3 regions of the Listeria sp. ILCC792 genome follow, and region 3 is predicted to be linked to each of the others. Evidence: predicted binding sites of a transcription regulator. Region 3 holds the regulator's gene; each other region holds the start of a gene.
What was found. Region 3 encodes Rex, which represses fermentation and respiration genes when NADH is low (regulators of the CRP and FNR family bind a similar motif). Its sites were predicted from a motif close to TTGTGAAATATTTCACAA; they were not measured.
Positions count from the first base shown of each region.

Region 1: adhE (bifunctional acetaldehyde-CoA/alcohol dehydrogenase) is a predicted target of Rex. The motif match lies at 2,550-2,567, and genes of this name have one in related genera.
Region 2: pflB (formate C-acetyltransferase) is a predicted target of Rex. The motif match lies at 2,544-2,561, and genes of this name have one in related genera.

Region 1 is NZ_FYBO01000001.1:305,764-310,942, reverse strand. Features, by position in the region: gene CFS60_RS01490 (aminodeoxychorismate/anthranilate synthase component II) at 1-510, opposite strand, end outside; gene trpE (anthranilate synthase component I) at 507-1,865, opposite strand; T-box leader at 1,919-2,130, opposite strand; T-box leader at 2,172-2,421, opposite strand; gene adhE (bifunctional acetaldehyde-CoA/alcohol dehydrogenase) at 2,734-5,179, shown strand, end outside.
Region 2 is NZ_FYBO01000001.1:415,486-420,664, reverse strand. Features, by position in the region: gene pflA (pyruvate formate-lyase-activating protein) at 1-82, opposite strand, end outside; gene pflB (formate C-acetyltransferase) at 169-2,400, opposite strand; gene CFS60_RS02000 (glycerol-3-phosphate responsive antiterminator) at 2,793-3,353, opposite strand; gene mutL (DNA mismatch repair endonuclease MutL) at 3,364-5,166, opposite strand.
Region 3 is NZ_FYBO01000008.1:87,754-92,932, forward strand. Features, by position in the region: gene CFS60_RS09745 (ABC-F family ATP-binding cassette domain-containing protein) at 1-1,748, opposite strand, end outside; gene CFS60_RS09750 (redox-sensing transcriptional repressor Rex) at 2,032-2,676, shown strand; gene CFS60_RS09755 (hypothetical protein) at 2,780-3,505, shown strand; gene CFS60_RS09760 (LTA synthase family protein) at 3,532-5,179, opposite strand, start outside.

The sequences.
Region 1 (5,179 bases), on a different contig from region 3:
TGATTCAGGGTGGAATTGCAAACCGAACACCGGCTTACCGCGAACTTGCATCGCCATCATTTCCTTGTCATCAAGTGCTTCCCCAAGCGAGCAAAGTTCTGCACCCAAACTGTTTTTTTGAACAATTAGTGAGTGATAGCGCATTACTTCAAACGTTGTTGGCAAGCCTTGAAATAGTTCCGATTCGGCGCATGTCATCTGCGAAATTTTCCCGTGGCGAATTTCATTTGCTTGGCTGACATTCGCGCCAAAAACCTCACCAATTGCCTGATGCCCTAAACAAATTCCTAAAATCGGCGTTTCATTCGCCTTCTTCTGAATAAGCGCTTCTAAATTTCCAGCAGCAGAAGGTTTTCCCGGTCCCGGTGATAAAATAATGCCACTCGCCATCTCTGCTCGTTGGAACAAGTTGTCCGCATCATTTCGAATAACTTCAACTTCGGCAAACTCCTGAATAAATTGCGCCAAGTTATACGTGAACGAATCATAATTATCGACCAAAAGAATCATTTTCCCACCTCCAGTAACGCTTTCGCCTTTTGTAACGTTTCATCATATTCACTTTCTGGGTCAGAATCATAAACAATACCAGCCCCCGCTTGAACATAAACATGCTCTTTATGGATGACTGCCATCCGAATAGCAAGCGCAAAATCGGCGTTTCCCCGTTTCGTCACATAGCCTACCGCACCACCGTACGGGCCACGTTTCACATCTTCCCATTCATAAAGTCGCTGCATCGCTCGAATTTTCGGGGCACCGCTTACAGTTCCAGCAGGCAAAACAGATTTCAGAGCATCAAAGGCATGCAATTCCGGCAATAGTCGTCCTTCCACAACAGATACGAGATGCATCACGAAACGATAGCGTTCGATAGTTAAATAGATGGGAACTGAAACGGAGCCAACCGCGCTCACACGCCCGATATCATTTCTCCCCAAGTCGACCAACATACGGTGCTCTGCAAGCTCTTTTTCATCAGCCAACAGTTCGGCGGCTAACATTTTATCTTCAGCTGCTGACTGACCTCGTTTTCTAGTGCCAGCAATTGGATTGGTTTGCACAAAGTCGCCGTTTACGCTAACTAAGCTTTCTGGCGATGAACCAATTAGCTTCGTTTCTCCAAAGTCGATAAAAAATAAATACGGAGATGGATTAAGGAGGCGGAGCTTGCGATAAAACGAAAAGGCATCGCCCGTGAACTTTGCTTCGAGCCGCTGCGACAAGACAACTTGGAAAAAGTCCCCCGCTTCAATAAATGCTTTCGCACGCGCTACTTTTTCCATAAAAGCTGCCTTCTCAAGTCGACTTTTAAAGGCGAACGATTCAAGCTGAGCCGGATCTGCTTCCCCTTTTTTGGGGGTGAAAATTTCATGTTCCAAGTCTACAAGCGCCGCCTGCAATTCCGTGTCCTCACGCTTAGAATAGGCATTATCCTCAACTAGCGTCAAGCGCTCCAATTTATGATCATAAATGACGTAGGAATCGTATAAAAAGAAGTGCGCATCTGGCAGGTTTAAATCATCGCATTTTGGTTCTCCGATATTTTCATAAAGGCGCACCATATCATAGCCAACATAACCAATGGCCCCTGCTTCAAATGGAAGTGGTAATTTTTCTCTTTCCATAAATACAATTTGTTCGTACAATTTTTCAAGCGGATCTTCTGCCAATGTTTCGATGCCGTCCAAAATGAACGTGTTGCCAAAAATTTGAATTTCATGTACGGGATTAAACGCGATAATCGAATATCTGCCTGCCTCAGCATCTTTTGCCGTCCCTTCCAGCAAGCTTTTATTTTTTCCACTTAATCGCTTATAAATTAGCGGAATCGTCAATGTATCTGCTTCAATTGTTTTTTGCATCACACATCTCTCCTTTTTCAAAATAAAAAGCCCTCTAAAGAACAAATTGTCCTTTAGAGGGCGAACGTGTCGCGGTACCACCTCTTGTTTAAGAAAATGCTTTCTTAATCTCTTGTTTTTAACGGTAACAAACCGTCAATCCCTACTATATAGTTCAAGATTGAACGCGCAAGGCCCATTCCTTTATTTTTCCAGACAAGCTTCCACCAACCGCTTGCTCTCTATACTTTCCAAATAAAGTACTCTTCCTGCTTCGTGCTTTTTCATATAAAACGAAAAGGGTCTCCCGTCCATGTCTAATTACTAGACAAGGACGGAAGACCCGTGGTGCCACCTTGATTAACTTAAAAATTTAAGTTCACTTTATTCCATCTGCCAAAAGCTAAATGGTGCCTTGTATAACGATAAGGCTTAATCGCTAAATCCTACTTGGTTACCCCGTTCAGTTTAGAGCTAGAAAGTCCATTCACACTAATCATTGTTACCGGCTCACACCAACCGCAGGCTCTCTTGAAACAATTTTTTAGGTTACTTACTCTTTCATTCACGCTGTTATTTTAAGTTGTTCTCATCTTAACAAAATTAAATTTAAATTGCAAGCCTAATTTTTCATTCCCCTTTTTTCTAAAACAAAAGAACCAGAAAACGCTTTCGAAATAGACCTTAAGACTTAATTTTAATATTTTGTGAATCTTTTCACGTGAAACTATTTACAAACTTTTTATGCTGAGGTATACTAACGGTGTAATCAAGTCACACCTTAAAAAAGCTGGTAAAAGTCGACTGCCAAATTTTTTTAAACACATAGGGACGTTTTAAGTCTTTGTTGGACATTTTAAGTCCCTTATAATTCTAGGAGGTTGTAAAAATGGCAATTAAAGAAGAAGCTACTCGCGAAGTTTTAGAAGTTCAAAAAGTGATTGATAAGTTAGCAAACAACGGTGCAGAAGCGCTAAAAGCCTTTGAAAATTACACGCAGGAACAAATTGATTCCATCGTGCATGCAATGGCTGTTGCAGGACTTGACCAACATATGCCACTTGCAAAAATGGCTGTAGAAGAAACTGGTCGTGGATTATATGAAGATAAATGTATCAAAAATATTTTCGCAACGGAATATATTTGGAATAACATTAAAGCAAATAAAACGGTAGGCATCATTAACGAAGATAAACAAACTGGTGTTATCGAAATTGCTGAGCCAGTTGGCGTTGTTGCTGGTGTTACACCCGTAACCAATCCAACTTCAACAACTTTATTTAAAGCGATTATTGCCATTAAAACGCGTAATCCTATTATCTTTGCTTTCCACCCAAGTGCTCAAAAATGTTCGTCTGAAGCGGCACGTGTCGTATATGAAGCAGCTGTAAAAGCTGGCGCACCTGAAAACTGTATTCAATGGGTTGAAAAGCCATCTCTTGAGGCAACAAAACAACTTATGAATCATGATAAAGTTGCATTAGTTCTTGCTACAGGTGGAGCTGGAATGGTTAAATCCGCTTACTCAACTGGTAAACCGGCACTAGGCGTTGGTCCTGGTAACGTTCCTGCTTACATCGATAAAACAGCAAAAATTAAACGCGCTGTTAACGACATCATTCTTTCTAAATCATTTGACCAAGGTATGATTTGTGCGTCTGAGCAAGCTGTCATCGTTGACAAAGAAATTGTGAAAGAAGTGAAAGAAGAATTCGCTGCTAACGATTGCTATTTTGTAAAAGGCGCTGAATTCAAAAAACTTGAAAGCTATGTTATCAACCCTGAAAAAGGCACATTAAACCCTGACGTTGTTGGTAAATCCCCTGCTTGGATTGCTGAACAAGCTGGCTTTAAAGTTCCAGAAACAACGAAAATTTTAATCGCTGAAATTAAAGGCGTGGGTGATAAATATCCGCTTTCTCATGAAAAATTAAGCCCAGTTCTTGCTTTCATTGAAGCGAAAAATCAAGCAGAAGCTTTCGACCGCGCAGAAGAAATGCTTGAATATGGCGGTTTAGGTCACTCTGCTGTTATTCATTCAACAGATAGAGAAGCGCAAAAACAATTTGGTATTCGTATGAAAGCTTGCCGTATTATCGTGAATGCACCATCTGCTCAAGGCGGTATCGGAGACATTTATAACGGCTTTATCCCTTCCCTTACACTTGGATGTGGTTCTTACGGTAAAAACTCTGTTTCGCAAAACGTTAGTGCAACGAACCTTTTAAATGTAAAGCGTATCGCAGATCGGAGAAATAATATGCAATGGTTTAAATTACCACCGAAAGTATTCTTTGAAAAATATTCCACGCAATACTTGCAAAAAATGGAAGGTTTAAATCGCGTATTTATCGTGACTGACCCTGGAATGGTACAATTTAAGTACGTTGACGTTGTTATCGACCACTTAAAACGTCGTTCAAACGATGTGGATTATCAAGTGTTTGCTGACGTTGAACCAGATCCGTCTGATGTCACCGTTTATAAAGGTGCAGAACTTATGAAAGACTTTAAACCAGATTGCATTATCGCGCTCGGTGGTGGTTCCGCTATGGACGCGGCAAAAGGTATGTGGTTGTTTTATGAGCATCCTGAAGCTTCGTTCTTTGGCTTAAAACAAAAATTCTTGGATATTCGTAAACGTACGTTCAAATACCCTAAACTTGGGGAAAAAGCTAAATTTGTTGCTATCCCAACTACAAGTGGTACTGGATCTGAAGTAACGCCATTTGCAGTTATTACTGACAAAGAAAACAACATTAAATATCCGCTTGCTGATTATGAACTTACGCCAGATGTTGCTATTGTTGATGCACAGTATGTCACAACTGTTCCAGCACACATCACAGCTGATACTGGTATGGACGTGTTAACGCATGCTATTGAGTCTTACGTTTCTGTTATGGCAAGCGACTATACACGTGGTTTATCCATTCAAGCGATTGAATTAGTGTTCGCCAACTTACGCGATTCTGTTCTTAAAGGTGATGAGGATGCACGTGAGAAAATGCATAATGCCTCTGCCCTAGCTGGTATGGCTTTTGCGAATGCATTCCTTGGAATCAACCATAGTTTAGCACATAAAATCGGACCGGAATTCCACATTCCACACGGTCGTGCGAACGCTATCTTAATGCCACACGTTATTCGCTACAATGCGCTTAAACCTAGAAAACATGCTTTATTCCCTAAATATGAAAGCTTTACTGCTGACGAAGATTATGCTCGCATTGCTCGTATTCTTGGATTAAAAGCGAATACTGCGGCAGAAGGCGTTGCTTCCCTTGTTGATGCCATCATTAAGTTAGGTAAAGACATCGGAATTGATATGAGTC
Region 2 (5,179 bases), on a different contig from region 3:
TAAAAACAATAAAACGGATTCCCGGACCGTCAACCGTCCCCATTGATTCAACTGAATGTACGCGTCCCATTACTTCTGACATTACTAACCTCTTCCTTTCGATTGGCTTTAAAAAGGGGGATGCTGCTTCTCGCCTAGCATCCCCTTTTTTGAAATCTAATGTTTTAATTACATGCTTTCGTGCATTGTACGGTGGATAACGTCTAGTTGTTGTTCACGAGTAAGTTTGATGAAGTTAACTGCGTATCCAGAAACACGAATGGTTAATTGCGGATATTTTTCTGGGTGATCCATTGCATCCATTAACGTATCACGATTGAATACGTTGATGTTTAAATGATGCCCCATTTTACTAGAATAACCGTCTAACATCGCAACTAAGTTATTAATTTGAGATTCATCTTCGCGACCTAGTGCTTTTGGTACGATAGAGAATGTGTTAGAAATACCATCTTGACCATATTCATATGGTAATTTTGCTACGGAAGAAAGGGAAGCAAGTGCTCCTTTAGTGTCGCGTCCGTGCATTGGGTTCGCACCAGGTGCAAATGGTTCGCCAGCACGACGTCCGTCTGGTGTATTACCAGTTTTCTTACCATAAACAACGTTCGAAGTGATTGTAAGAACAGAAGTTGTATGAACAGAATCACGGTAAGTTTTGTGTTTTTTAACTTTTGTCATGAAGCGTTTTAGTAAGTCAACTGCAATTTCATCTACACGGTCATCATTGTTACCATATTTAGGGTATTCACCTTCGATTTGGTAATCTGTCACGATACCATCTTCGTCACGAATTGGCGTTACTTTAGCATATTTAATTGCAGAAAGTGAGTCAGCTGCAACAGATAAGCCGGCAATACCAGTTGCCATTGTACGTAAGACATGTGTATCATGTAAGGCCATTTCAATGCGTTCATAAGAATATTTGTCATGCATATAGTGAATAACATTTAATGTATTAAGGTAAAGTTCTGCAATCCATTCCATCATCGCATCATATTTTTCCATTACTTCGTCGTATTCAAGAACATCGCTCTCGATTGGACGGAAAGCTGGGCCAACTTGTGCTTTTGATTTTTCATCAACGCCACCGTTAATTGCGTATAGCAATGTTTTCGCTAAGTTCGCACGAGCGCCAAAGAATTGCATTTGTTTACCAACACGCATGGCAGATACACAACATGCGATTGCATAGTCGTCGCCCCATTTAGGACGCATAACATCGTCATTTTCATATTGAATAGCAGATGTTTTAATCGACATTTTTGCACAGAATTTTTTAAATCCTGATGGAAGTTCAGTAGACCAAAGTACAGTTAAGTTTGGTTCTGGAGCTGGTCCTAAGTTGTCTAATGTATGCAAGAAACGGAAAGAGTTTTTCGTTACAAGCGGTAAACCATCTTCGCTAATTCCGGCGATGGATTCAGTTACCCAAGTAGGGTCTCCAGAGAATAAGTCATTATAGTCAGGTGTACGAGCAAATTTAACAAGACGAAGTTTCATGATGAAGTGATCCACAATTTCTTGTGCTTCTTCTTCAGTAAGAACGCCGTTGCGCAAATCACGCTCTACATAGATGTCTAGGAATGTAGAAGTACGTCCTAAACTCATTGCCGCACCATTTTGTTCTTTAATTGCTGCTAGATAGCCCAAGTATAACCATTGGAACGCTTCTTGAGCAGTTTTTGCTGGCTTAGAAATATCAAAACCGTGTTTTTCCCCTAAAACTTTAAGTTCTTGAAGAGCACGAATTTGTTCGTTGATTTCTTCGCGTAAACGAATGATATCATCGCTCATAGTGCGAAGACCTGTGTTATTTAAATCTTGTTTCTTTTGGCTAATTAAGTAGTCAACGCCGTAAAGAGCTACGCGACGATAGTCCCCGATAATACGACCACGGCCATAAGCATCTGGTAAACCAGTAATAACCCCAGATTTACGAGCAGCACGCATTTCAGCAGTGTAAGCATCAAATACACCTTGGTTATGTGTTTTACGATATTCTGAGAAAATATGGCTGATTTCTTCATCAACTTTAAAGCCATAAGATTCTGCAGCTACTTCCGCCATACGGATACCACCGAATGGTTGTAAACCACGTTTAAATGGTTTGTCCGTTTGGAAACCAACAACTTTTTCTAAGTCTTTGTTTAAGTATCCTGGGTCATGTGAAGTGATGGTCGATACGATTTTTGTATCCATATCCAAAACGCCGCCGTTTTCACGTTCTTGCTTTGTTAAGTCCATAACTTGATCCCATAACTTGTTTGTTGCGTCTGTTGGGCCAACTAAAAAGCTGTCGTCCCCTTCATATAAGCGATAGTTTTTCAAAATGAAATCTCGTACGTCTACTTCTTCTTGCCAGTTACCACCAGTAAATTCATACCATTGTTCAGTCATTATGGAAACCCTCCTGTTATTTTGCTCATCTTCGAGCGTTTGTTAGTGAGCAAAGTTAGTTATATTTATACTGTTATCATAACATAAAATAAAAAAAATGCTACAGTTTTGCGCATCTTTTTTCAATCTTTTCTATTACATTTATGTTACATAATGCACAAATGGCTTTATTATCGCTTGTTTTAAAGGTGTTTTAACTTTAGTGGAAAAAAATATTTTTATTTTAAAAATGATTTTAATTTGCCTGTATTAGTAAAAAGCACCATTTTTGTTATAGTACAGTTTTAGAAACCGCTTTCTGTTTCATATAATTGTTTTTCATGAAAACAACTACAGACTGATGACGAGGTAAAGCTTCCCTTTGTCATCAGTCTGATACGATACGCATTAGTTTAGAGTTGTTTCGTCCATAATTCTTTATTAGAAGTTGTAATTGCAGTCGCGCCAGCAGCTAAGACGGCATCAATTTGGCTTTGCCGTTCAATCAATCCGCCAGCAATAATGGGAATTTGAAGCTTTTCATGCATGTTTGCAATTTGTTCAGGTAAAATCCCTGGCAAAAGTTCAATCGCATCAGGCTGCACTTTTTCAACCAATTTCATGCCTTTTTGGTAGGCGCTTGAATCAATCATGAATAAACGCTGAATGGCCAGGACTTTATGTTGTTTGGCCTTTAAAATGACATTTCCACGTGTGGAAATAATGCCATCTGGACGAATTTGCTGGCAAATAAAATCAACCGCATAGTCATCATTCTTCAAACCATTAATTAAATCCGCATGGAGCAATACTTTTTTTCCCGTAGACTTCGCAAAATCAACGAGTGATTTCACTTGTGCCACATGTGTTTCAAGCATTACCATATACTGCACAGATTGCTCAGCGATTTTTTCAATATCGCGTTGATGATGAGCAGCCGGAATAATTTTTTGTCCGCCAAATAATTCCTTCACATTGTTCTCCTTACATGACCCGCTTAAACATTTTTTCAAGCTCATAGGTCGTATATTTAATAATAACAGGTCTCCCGTGCGGACAAGTAAACGGATCACTAGCCTCGCGGAGCGTATCAAGCAGTGCTTCCATATCAGCGGTCGTCAAATAGTGATTCGCCTTGATGGATTTTTTACAACTCATCATAATCGCAGTGTCTTCACGGAGCTTATGAATGCTAATGTTTGGAGCATGGAGCGCCTCATCCACAATTGCCCGAAGCGTCTCCTCCTCTTCTCCTTTTGGAAACCAGGTTGGATGAGCGCGAATAATAAAGCTATTTTGGCCGAAAGACTCTAAGAAAACGCCGACTTCTTTAAGCCGCTCCGTTTCAGCACTTAGACGAATGTATTCATCATTGGAAAATTCTAAGACAATCGGGACGAGCAATTCTTGTAGCTCGCGTTCCACCTCACCAATTTTCTCACGGAAAAATTCGTACTTAATGCGTTCTTGCGCCGCATGTTGATCGATGATAAAGAGCCCCTCTTCGTTTTGCGCCAAAATGTACGTCGCATGCATTTGCCCAATCGGATACATTTTTGGAATGCGCTCCTTCTTTTCTTCTGGCACAGGGGCCGCGTCCGTTACGTACTCTTCAGGCGGTTCTTTTAAAATCGAATCCCAATTCTCAACACCTTTTTCTTCAGGAATAAAGTCTGGGACATTTGGCTTTTCAAACAAAGTGGGTGGTTCTTGGCGCTTCGGTTCGCTTTCTGCTTCAAAGTCAATCTGCGTTTGTTCCGAAATGAGCTTCTCGCGTTTGGACACGCTCCCGTCTGGAATGAGCTGTAGCTTATGAAAAGCTTCTTTGATGGCCGCTGTAATCAGCTGACCGAGTTCCTTTTCTTTGCTTAGGCGGACTTCCAATTTTGCGGGGTGCACATTGACGTCAATGATAATCGGATCCATTTCAATTTGCAAAACAATAATCGGAAAACGCCCAATTGGCAATAGCGTATGGTAGCCTTCCTGAATGGCTTTCACAAGTGCGAAATTTTTAATGAAACGTCCGTTAATTATCGTTGAAATATAATTGCGATTCGAGCGATTGACTTCCGGTAAAACCCCGTACCCGCTCACTTTAAAGTCGAGTGATTCAGCAGAAATCGGCACAGTTTTCTTGGCAATTTGCACGCCATAAATCGCCGCAATGACTTGGCGTAAATCATTATTGCCGCTCGTATTTAAAAGTGGCTTGCCATTATGACTCAGGCGGAAACTAATTTCAGGATGCGCAAGCGCTAGACGGTTGACAACATCTGTAATGTTTCCGAGTTCAGTTGGCAAACTTTTTAAATATTTTAAGCGCGCTGGCGTATTGTAGAAAAGATCGCTTACTTCAATTTGCGTCCCGCGCCTTGCCGAATCACTATGCTTTTCTTTTTCGCGACCACCTTCGATGACAATTTTTGTCCCAGTTTCCCCCGTTGAAGTTGTCATTTCAACGCGAGCCACAGAAGCGATACTCGGAAGAGCTTCTCCTCTAAACCCTAGCGTGTGCACACGGAATAAATCATTTTCGTTTTTTATTTTGCTCGTTGCATGGCGCAAAAAGGCTGTTGAAACGTCTTCTGGATCAATGCCTGCGCCGTTATCGATGACCGTCATTTTTGTCAGACCAGCTTCTTCTATTAAGATGTCAATGACAGTGCTTCCCGCATCAATCGCGTTTTCTACGAGTTCCTTGATGACCGAAGCAGGTCGTTCAACCACTTCACCTGCAGCAATTTTGTTCGATAGGTCGTCTGTTAATTCAATAATTTTGGCCATAAAATCACAACCC
Region 3 (5,179 bases):
TTTTGCCGTAATAATTTTTGCGCTTCCTTGCTTTGCTGGTACGCCGCCTTGTTAGAAGGATTTTCCGCTTGTGCTGGCATTTCGCCTTTCCGAAGTTTCTCTTCCATTTCAAGACGCGCAATTTCTCTGTTTTCCGCAATTTTCTCCTGATAGTAGTCATAGTCGCCTAAATAGCGCGTCGCCCCAGTCGGACTAAGCTCAATAATATCTTGTGCGATGCGGTTAATGAAGTAGCGGTCATGCGAAACGAACAAAATCGTGCCTTCAAAATCAATGAGTGCCGCCTCCAAAACTTCCTTACTTTCAATATCCAAATGGTTGGTCGGCTCATCGAGAATAAGCACATTTGCCCCGAGTAGCGTCAGCTTTGAAAGCGCCAAGCGGGCCTTTTCGCCGCCACTAAGCGTATCCACAATTTTTAAAACATCATCTTCTGAAAAAAGGAAATTTCCAAGTGTGGTGCGGACCGCTTTCTCGTCTAGTTCAGGATATTCATCCCAAAGTTCTTGTAAAATCGTCTTTTTGGAAGAAAGCTTAGCTTGTTCTTGGTCGTAATACCCGATTTTAACGCCAGCGCCAAAACGAAAATCGCCCTTTAAAACAGGGATTTCACGAATGAGTGACTTTAAAAGGGTAGACTTGCCAATTCCGTTTGGCCCAACAAGTGCAATACTATCACCGCGCTTCATTTCAAACCGAACATTTTGCGCCACCAATTTGTCTTTCGAATAGCCAATTGCAACATCTTCGACAAATAAAATGTCATTTCCGGGCGTGCGGTCAAATTGAAAACCAAAATGGGCCGCTTTTTCATTTCCCGCCGGCCGATCTAATCGGTCCATTTTTTCCAGTTTCTTCCGCCGGCTTTGCGCCCGTTTCGTTGTCGATGCACGAACAATATTCCGAGCAACAAAGTCTTCCAATTTGGCAATTTCCGTCTGTTGTTTCTCGAATTCCTTCCAGTCTTTTTCAAGCTGCTCCTGTTTTAAAACAAGAAAACGACTGTAATTTCCAACATAGTGAGTGATTTTTGTCCGGGAAATCTCATAAACTTGGTTCACCACGCGGTCCAAAAAATAGCGGTCGTGCGAAACGATGAGCAGCGCGCCCGCATAATTTTGCAAATACCCCTCAAGCCACGAAAGCGTCGCAATATCCAAATGGTTGGTCGGCTCATCTAAAATCAAAAGATCTTGTTTGGATAAAAGTAGTTTCGCAAGTGCAAGCCTAGTTTTCTGCCCACCACTTAAAGCCGCGACTAATTTTTCATAATCCTCTTCAAAAAAATGGAGACCATGTAGCACCGAACGAATTTCCGCTTCATACGTATAGCCGCCGCGTTCCTTGAAAAGGTGTTGCAGTTCATCGTAACTATCCAAAGCCTGCCTTGCCGTCTCAGCATCCGCGTATATACCGCTGTCCGCCATTTTAAGCTCCATCTCGCGCAGCTCGCGTTCCATGTTACGCAAGTCTTCAAAAACAGTCAGCATTTCATTCCAAATCGTCTTGCTCGACTCAAGCCCCGTATTTTGCGCCAAGTAGCCAATCCGCACATTTTTCGGCTTTGAAATTTGCCCCGCATCATATGAAGTCTGCCCCGCAATGATTTTCAGAAGCGTTGATTTTCCCGCCCCGTTTCTGCCAACTAGCGCAATCCGGTCATTTGTTTTAATTTCTAATTTTATATTTTCTAAAATCGTTTCCGCACCAAAGTACTTCGCAATTTGTTGTACTTGCAAAAGAATCATATTTTTCTCCCCTATCTCTTTCTAGTTTAGCGTAAAGGTGAGCCCGTTGCAATCACACATTTGATTTTGTGAAATCATTAGCATTAATTGTGATTTTACGATACAATGAGAGCAGGTAAACAAAATAAATACTGATAAAATAAAGGTTTTCTAAATGTGTGAGCAAAAAGTTTGTGCATTTTATGTGAAATGTTTATAGTATATAAGCAAGCATGTGAAGGAAAGAGCAGTCATTTTGCTTGAAAACGAACCATATTTTATCAGGAAGAAGGGACTAATTGGCATGATGGATGAAACGACAAAAATTCCACAGGCGACAGCAAAACGCTTACCGTTATATCATCGCTATTTGAAATATCTACATGAATCAGGAAAAGAACGTGTATCTTCGGCAGAGTTAAGTGAAGCTGTAAAAGTGGATTCCGCAACAATTCGCCGCGATTTCTCATATTTCGGCGCACTCGGCAAGAAAGGATATGGTTATAATGTTTCTTATATTCTTGACTTTTTTGGAAAAACGCTCAGCCAAGATAAAGAAACGAACGTTGCCATTATCGGTGTAGGGAATCTTGGAACCGCACTACTTCATTATAACTTCATGAAAAACAATAATATTCGCGTTTGTGCTGCATTTGATGTAGCTCCTGCAAAAGTAGGTACCGTCCAACAAGATATTCCAATTTATCATTTAAATGATATGGAAGAAATTTTAAAAGAAAATAATGTTGAAGTGGTCATTTTAACTGTACCATCTGATGAAGCTCAAACAACGGTGGATAAATTGATCGAAGCAGACGTGAAGGGGATTCTAAACTTTACGCCAGCACGTATTAGCGTGCCAAAACAAGTACGCGTCCATCATATTGATTTGACAACTGAATTACAAACATTAATTTACTTCCTAGAAAACTATCCATCTAAAAATTAAAACGCAGCTTAAGAAGCTCAAAAATAAAAGAACTTTGATGTAACTATCTGAACCAGCGCTTAAGAGTGCTGGTTTCTTATAAGAGGTGAAATGAATGAAACGACTGAAAAAATTAAATTGGACGCAGTGGGTTGCCCTTTTTATTTTTGTATCCATGGGGATTTCGATGATTGTGACCATCTTTGAAATTTTTACTGCCCCCGCGTCACAACCAGCAACAGGACCAAAAGTAACGCTCCGAAGTGATTATATTTTCTTACTGGTAGAAATCATTTTAGGGATTATTATTTTAGCTTTACCGTCCATTGTTTCTAGACGATTTAAATTTGAAATTCCGGGGCTTGTGTACCTCATGTTTATCGTTTTTCTATACGCCTCAATTTATCTTGGAACCATTCAACAATTTTATGCGAATGTACCTCACTGGGATAAAATATTGCATACGTTTAGTGGTGCGATGCTAGGCGCAATAGGCTTTTCTTTTGTGAGTTTACTCAATGCTAACGATAAAGTCGTCATGAACATGAAGCCCGGCTTTGTTGCGATATTTTCTTTCTGTTTCGCGGTAACGCTCGGCGCTTTCTGGGAAGTGTATGAGTATACATTCGATGCTCTTTTAGGTTTAAATATGCAGCGCTTCGAACTCTCTAACGGAACGCCACTCGTTGGGCGGGCTGCTCTCACGGATACCATGACAGACGTTATTGTCGACATCATTGGCGCATTAGTTATGGCCATTATCGGATACTGGGCGCTAAAAAAAGGTCGCCCGTGGATGAAACAATTTGAATTTAAACGGACAAATAAAAAAGATGAGCTCGGAAGATAATCCGAGCTCATCTTTTTTTATAGAAACTATTTTTCAACATCTTTTTGTTTCGGCAAATTGTCTACATAACTATCAGAATACTGGAGTAGTTTTCGACTTGCTTCAAAACGTTTTTTGATATCAGCAGAGAGTTCTTTATTTCCGCCGTTATAATAAGTGGCTTTGCCCGTTTCAAAACTTTCGTCTGGTTCATACATATAATCATTTGCCATGTAGCTACCTTCTGGCATTGTGTAGCGTTCTGGCACAAAATTCGTTTGCGTATTTAAGATGTCCTCCCCAAACATAATCTGGTCAGTTGCTTTAATCCCAAGAAGATTGAGAACGGTTGGCATTACGTCAATTTCGCCGCCGATATTATCAATCTTGCCTGTCTTTTCAACGCCCGGAATGTGGAGGTAGAACGGAATCCGGTAGTCATCAGCAGGCTGCGCTTTTAGCTCACTAGAACGATTGACGTAGCTTTTTTGGTCATCTGTAAGCTTTGCCGTATCAATGATATGGTGGTCACCGTACATCACAACGACAGAATCATCCCAAATACCATTTTTCTTCAATTTATTAATAAATGCACCAAGCTGTTTGTCCGCATAGTGCACTGCTTGGAAATAGTTCCCAAGCTCTGTGCCTTCCAAGTTTTTCGGAAGGTTAAGCGATTGCTTGCTCTCTGGAATATTAAATGGCATATGACTGCTAACCGAAATAAGTTGCGCATAGAAGTTTTCATCGTTTTGATAATGTTCTTCTAAAATTGGCATCGCCTTATTGTATAAAACCTCATCGCTCGGCGAAAAGCCAATAACATCATCATCGCCAAAGAACGAGCGATCATAAAACTTATCAAACCCTACTGCTGGATAAAAATTGTCCCGATTATAGAAACTCGCGTCGTTCGTGTGGAAGGTTGCCGTCTGATAACCTTTCTTAGAAAGCGTCCGCGGTAATGATGGAATAACGCGGTCACCGTAAGTTTGCGTATTCGTATAGTAGCCGCTAGGGAAGGTGGAGGTATACACAGACCATTCCGCATCAGCCGTATTAGATTTTGAAACCGTTTGGAAAAACGAATCCGAGTAGAGCGTTTCGCCTTCCAATTTGTCGAGTGTTGGCGTGACGGATTGCCCGTTTAGTTTTACACCCGTCAAGTTGCGCTGGAAGGATTCTAACTGGATAATAATTAAGTTTTTCCCTTTTGCAATGCCGTAGTAGTCCGGATTCTTTTTAACTTCAACGCCTTTTATCGTACGGATATTATCTGCTGTAATATCAGCCGCCCGAACATCGGTCGTTCCAGTAAAAGCCGTAGCTACATTAAAGGTAAACACACCCATCTTTTCAGCGCGTTTCGTATCACTAATAATATTTTTATTCATCATATCATAAGTGAAAAATCCAATTAGAAGCAGAAGAACAGCAAGCGAGATGCCAAAAGTTCGTCTTTTTATTTGGAAAGTTTTAAAACGCACACCTTTTTTTAAGTCCAAATAAAGAACAACTGGTAACAAGAGAAGATTCGCAAAAAATAGCCAATCGTACCATTTCAATAAGCTAGTTGCGCTATCTTTGACAACGCCGACTTCACCAATTAAAGAAAGGCTGTGATAAGTTGGAATTTCATTGTAAAACCGTCCATAAAGAACGAAAACAAGCATCAATATTCCAAGAAAACATGTT